DNA from 2 places in the Gimesia chilikensis genome. Region 1 is predicted to be linked to the other one. Evidence: riboswitches for the same ligand, from Rfam matches in the RefSeq annotation. Region 1 holds a riboswitch; the other holds the start of a gene.
What was found. Region 1 has a riboswitch for S-adenosylmethionine ahead of HG66A1_RS26655 (hypothetical protein). Riboswitches for the same ligand answer to the same signal wherever they lie in the genome.
Positions count from the first base shown of each region.

Region 2: it holds a riboswitch for S-adenosylmethionine, as region 1 does, so the genes downstream of both, HG66A1_RS20660 (hypothetical protein) here and HG66A1_RS26655 (hypothetical protein) in region 1, are expected to answer to the same signal.

Region 1 covers NZ_CP036266.1:7,072,796-7,075,952, reverse strand. Annotated here, with positions in the region: gene HG66A1_RS26660 (hypothetical protein) at 126-1,190, shown strand; SAM riboswitch class I at 1,447-1,550, shown strand; gene HG66A1_RS26655 (hypothetical protein) at 1,671-1,973, shown strand; gene HG66A1_RS26650 (tetratricopeptide repeat protein) at 2,300-3,157, shown strand, end outside.
Region 2 covers NZ_CP036266.1:5,431,085-5,434,241, forward strand. Annotated here, with positions in the region: gene HG66A1_RS20655 (tetratricopeptide repeat protein) at 1-811, shown strand, start outside; SAM riboswitch class I at 1,143-1,246, shown strand; gene HG66A1_RS20660 (hypothetical protein) at 1,359-1,661, shown strand; partial or broken gene HG66A1_RS20665 (restriction endonuclease) at 2,255-2,647, shown strand; gene HG66A1_RS20670 (ATP-binding protein) at 2,640-3,157, shown strand, end outside.

The DNA of each region.
Region 1 (3,157 bases):
TATAATTTGAGTAAGTAGGTATGCAAGGAGTTCAGTTTCAATAAGTCATACCAACTTCAGGATGTTCTACCACAACAAAAGAAGCCAACCTCGATATAAATCTCAATTACAAGTTAGACTCCCAAATGTTGAACCACCTTCTAAATCAAGTAGCTTGTGATCCTGAAAACACAAAACTGGTATTTATGCCTGTCTCTCGCCTGCTGGTTGAATCTGTACGCTCAATTGGAGACGTCTGTATTATTCCTCCAGGAGAGGTTGACCTTGGCAAGTTTCGACCTATACGCAACAAGGAATTGTCAACTTCAAATCAGAACATAACACACTATGCCGGCCAGGACCTGCGAGAAATAATGACCTCACTAACCGGATTCAATCATGAATTACTCGCCGACACACCACTCGTCGTCTTTACTACCCAACTAGATTGGGAATTATTTCTTGACCAGGATCATGAATCCGATATTCGACTCTTAAGGCGATTAAGAGCTACTGCAGAACGCACTTTTGACCTTATTAGGCTTCACTGCTGTCACTTTGATTTCCCAGGCACATTACCGGGTAATGTTGGTTCCTGGCATGGATCTGGGGCATTCCTTGGCGCAATGATCTACACACGACCAGATCATGAAAGCTATTTGATTGCTGGCGAGGCGATAGAGTGTTCCATCGTAACAAAAGGCTTAGGGCTTGATCTCGACGTTGACATTACCGACAAACTCCCAGAATCAGCCGATGGAGAGGTTGCCAGTGTTGCAATCCATGGCCTGTCACTTCTCTCAGATGTCATGACTGCAAATAATGATACAATTAAATTCATTCGTGCAATGATTTTGCTTGAGTTCCTCGCAAATCCTGATGAGTTTAAGAACTGGAAGTCACTCAAGGGCAATATAATCTGCCACTGTGCGTCCAGCAAAACTCATTACCTCAAACTGGCACATCGATTCAAAGAGTTGACATCTTTGAAAGACGCTAATGATAATCAGATCGGGATACGCACGCTGGTCGTCCATCATGGTAGATTTCTTGATGACATCGTCCCAGACTCAGATGATCGGCGATCACTATTCCGAGAACTCCAAATATATGCCTCAAGCGTCTTGGGCGATATGCTGGCAAACGCAACGATGAGTTGGGCCGAGTTTGAGGAGTTGCGCAATATAAAGAAGAATTCACTAGGCGTCTAACTAGTCAATTTGACTATGGCGCGAACACGGACTTGCAGACTTTTACACTCTTGAGTGAGGCATCTATCACGGCAGCTCGGCTAGAAGTGTGGATTGAAACAGCCAGCGTATGAAGTGCCCTCCAAAGATCGTACCCCACGTACTCAAACATCTCACTCAGTGTGAACCTAATCTTATCCAGATTCTTTGTACAATTAGATCTTGACCGTTGAAACATTACATATATGATTTCCCTGTCGGTGGGAATTCCCACCTGATTGCATCACGAGTGGCGTTGAGGGATATGGCCCTTTGAAACGCCCGGCAACCTGGTTCAGCCACCAAGGTGCCACAGCCTTTCCGAGAGGAAAACGATGCGGCCTGAAAAAGCAAAGAATGGCTCTGAGACCCCAGTGAGGCCTCTCTCTGCTTACGACTGCTTGCCAGTTTTGCCCGTGATAATTCTATTCTAATTCAGGATAAATCGAGGAGAAACGGGCAATGTTATTCAGCGGAAAACAATATCTGTACACAAAACCGGGCGAAAAAGCAGAACTGCACTGTCCCATCTGTGGCACGAAATGCGAAGTTAAACGCAACTGTTATGGACCGACCTGCTTTGCCGAGGCGGTTGGTGGTCTAGGGCATCTGCACGACTGCTTTACCTGCCCCCACCGGGACGAAGACTGGCATCAGCACGCCAGTCAACTGATCGCACAGAAGCATGAATGTGCCAGTCGGCGAGTGCGGGGACTGATCGACCTGGATTTAAAGGAAACACTGACGACACGTTCTGTGCTATGAGTGGATTTGGGCCAGATCAATGGTCTTCCTGAATTGACAGCAATGCGACGTTGGTAAATCTCTGGATGAAAGTCTCTATCTAGATAAATGGACAGTTAGCATCCAGCTTCCCGATCGTCTCATGAGAGTCTGGCTGAACCCAACCATATGAGATTTCAGCTCAGAATCCAGTATGAAACCAGTCGACTTACGGAATTACCCCGAGCCACCAAACTGTACTATTGACTAGACCTCGGTGGTGCCCATAAGCTCAAAATAGCCCTCAGGATCACGCACGTGTAGTCCTGGGGGAGACATGCTCTCTTACTACATCACAGGTTGCGACTATGAAACCAGCACAGACACTAATTACCTGTCTGATTCTCTTTCTTTGCACGACTTCTCTCGCCCCCCAGCTGACCAGGGCTGCGGATTCTGACATCAAGCCCATTAAGTTCAATCTGGAACGCAAAAAACGGGGCAGCACAGAGACCAGCAGTCGACTGCCTCCCGGCCCTAAGGGAACCATCGGTTTAATTGATGGCACTCCCGTGTTTGGATTGGAATATATCAGCAGCCATTATCTGGCCGGTGGCGCGCAGAAGGAACCCGGCCCCTTATCGCGTGAGCTGGTCCGCCAGGCGTTCCTGATCGCAGCACGTGAGCATCTGGGGTGTCGCACACGCGATGCGCTGCTGGGGGAATCATTGCCCCAAAAGACATTACCGCAACTTGGTCGCGTAGGGGTTGTCTCATCCACATACTGGCCACTCGGCTCGAAAGGATATCTCGTCTTCGGACTGGCTGTTTATCAGGAAAAAGGGGCCGAACGCCAGTTTCTGCTGGAGAAGAATTTCAAGATCGATGGGAAGGAAACGGATATCCTGCCTCAAATGGCAGAAGCCATGGCTTTGGCTTCTCAAAATGAATTTCCAGCTCTGCTGAAAAAACTGGGAGTCCCGGAACGTCCCCTGGTGAAATCAAAATACGCTGCCCTTCCTGAATCGTTACTAAAAGATCAGCACAAGTTAGACTCTTTGACACAATATCAGATCGTCAGAGGACTGCATCAGTTTCTTGATGAAAATGGTCCTAACTGGAAAGCCTATCTGCAACTGGCACAAGCATACGGTCACCTGGGAGTTCTGACGGAATTTTACTGGAGCGATTTCAGTTCCGTCTGCAAGGCACGGGGCTTACTCTAT
Region 2 (3,157 bases), 1.6 Mb from region 1:
TTCTGCCGAACTGGCCAATTACTTTCAGCGGATGCTCCAAGAAAAAGATCCCATCAAGTGGGACCCGGACTGGTTTCAGTCATTGATGGTACACCAGCCGGTGGGCACTCCCACGAATTTCTACTTCTTCGCTGGAAAATTCCTGAAGCTTCGCGGACAGGATGAGCTGGCAGAGACATACCTCCAACTGGCTGCCGCGTCACCTGACACCAGCAAGTATAACTGTGCCCTGGCCAGCCAGTATCTACGGGCTCTGGATAAGAAAATTGAACCACGGCGCATCAAGGAATTAACCGCTGATTTCAATGATGTTAAACAGCAAGCGGGCCACGCAGCATACCTCGTACAACGAGGCAAACGGGAAGAAGCAATTCAGGCTTACGACGACATTCTGAAATCTCACCCGGAACTGACAGGCGTGCTGATCAGCCGAGCCCAGGAATTTGAGCGTCTGGGAAGATACGAGTCTGCGATCGCAGACTATCAGCGGGTTATCGAACTCGATCCGGAAAACTGGATCCCGCATAAATGTCTTGCCATGGCGTACGGAGCGAGCGAAGATGAAAAAATTCGTGATTCGGCACTTTCGCTACAGCACGCTCAGCGCGCATATGACCTGCTACCGACCCGGTACTGGGTGATTTACGGTGCGTTGGCGGTCGCTTATGCCGCCCAGGGAGAGTTTGACAAAGCGATTGAATTCCAGAAGGAAACACTGGAGCGCGCCCCCACCATGGAGAAAAATGCTGTCAACCGGAGATTGCGACAGTTCAACGAAGGCAAGCCGTATATACGATCTGTGGCAGATTGATCGGGTTTACGTCGAGCAATTATCGCTGATTGTTCTTCTCACTTTTCCGGCGTATTTTCTCTGCTTCATATTGTGCTCAGTCAATGAGTCATTCTCTCGGATTTCCTGATTTAGAATTATCAGAACACGTCTAGAAGCATTAGTTGTTTATGGTGAAGGTGAATTGTGAAACGATGATAAATTTAATAAAACCGGCCTTGATGTCGGCATCTACTGGTGTACGGTTACATGGGTGACGGATTGCCCGTTTATCCTGGATGGCTTTGAAATCGGGACTTGACCTTGAGATGCTGTCCTCTATGATTTCCCTGTTAGTGGGAATTCCCACCTGATTGCATCACGAGTGGCGTTGAGGGATCTGGCCCTTTGAAACGCCCGGCAACCTGGTTCAGCCACCAAGGTGCCACAGCCTTTCCGAGAGGAAAACGATGCGGCCTGAAAAAGCAAAGAATGGCTCTGAGCCCCCAGTGTGGCCTCTCTCTGCTGACGACTGCTCGCCAGTGTTGCCCGTGATAATTCTATTTTGATTTTAAAGGAGATACGGGCAATGTTATTCAGCGGAAAACAATATCTGTACACAAAACCGGGCGAGAAAGCAGAACTGAACTGTCCCATCTGTGGCACGAAATGTGATGTTGAACGCAACTGCTATGGACCGACCGGTTTTGCCGAAGCCGTCGGCGGCCTCGGGCATCTGCATGATTGCTTTACCTGCCCCCACCGGGACGAAGACTGGCATTGCTACGCCAGTCAACTGATCGCACAGAAGCATGAATGTGCCAGTCGACGCGTGCGGGAACTGATTGACCTAGATCTGCAGGAAACACTGACAACACGTTCTGTACTATGATCAGAAGGCACTATTGTTAGATGACATCTCAAAATCAATGACCTTTAAGTCTTTTAATATCATCAGCTTAAAAAACGCATTCGTTAAGTTTACTTCAGACTCACTTTCGGCGCGGTTGTATCAGCAACGATGCCGATAAATTGCCCTCGATGAATTATGCTCTCGCATTAATAGCCATGACTGGACTCAGTTAACTGTCAGAACGTATTTTTATTCGATCATGCAGCGCACATACTAATAGCATGTTTAGCCATAAGTTCACGATATGCTGTTGCACTGCTTATTGCGATAGCCCAGGACTGGCGGCATAATTCACTCTTCTGGAGTCCACCAGTCCTGGGCTATCGAATACATACATATGACACCTATATTTTTTTGTGCACTCAGGGTGTCGAATTGATCCAAAATGGTTTAATATTTTTTCACTCCGTAATATCAACTTAAATATAGAGTTAAGTGCGTAAGTGGAGGTGACATGGTTGGCGTGACAGTCGAACAACAGAAACATCAATCTCAAATAATAAGTATTCATGTATAACCAATATTTTGAACACCCGATCCTAAATTCCCCGCACGATTATCCAACTCGACACTGGGAGGGAGAATTATGTCGAATTGCTGAGGCACATCCCAAAATGAAATCGTATGTAAAGAATCATAACCTGGGCTTGGAAGTTCCTTACCAGTATGGTTCGACAATGCGAAAATACCGTCCTGACTGCATTGTGCTCGTTGACGATGGTCACGGCGAAGATAATTTGCTCCACCTGGTTGTTGAAATCAAAGGATATCGTAAGGAAGATGCAAAGGAAAAGAAGGCAACAATGGAAACTCAATGGGTTCCCGGAGTCAATAACCTCAAGACGTACGGCCGCTGGGATTTCGCTGAGTTTACCGACGTTTACGAAATGGAAGATGACTTTGAAACAAAAGTCGAACAGAAGTTCAACGAGATGATTGTTAAGTGCGGAGGAAGTAATGGTTAAATATAACCCCCGTGCAATGATGGAGCGGGCAGTCAAAGTAATGGCTCAATCCATTCCTGAGCGTCGTGATGATGGGAAAATTTCTCCCAAAGTTGGTGCCGTTCTCGTCGATATTGGTGAAGAAGTTCCATCAGTTCCAAGAATAATGGAAGCCTATCGAGGGGAATTACGAGAAGGAGATCACGCAGAGTTTACCCTGCTAGAACGGAAGAATCGAGATCGAATTCTTGATACTTGCATACTCTTCGCCACTCTCGAACCCTGTGCACCAGGTGCCCGTAATCCTCCGAAAATGAGTTGTGCAGAACGCATCGTATTGGCAAGAATCAAAGAAATATGGATTGGAATCGAAGACCCCGATCCAACTGTCGCTCAGAAAGGAATCAAATACCTACAAGACAATAATGTCAAAGTGAATTTGTTTGATCGTGATTTGCAGGAGATCATTCGTGAAGAAAATAAAGAGTTTCTTGAGCAAGCTCTTGAACGTGCTGCCGAGGCAGAAGAAGC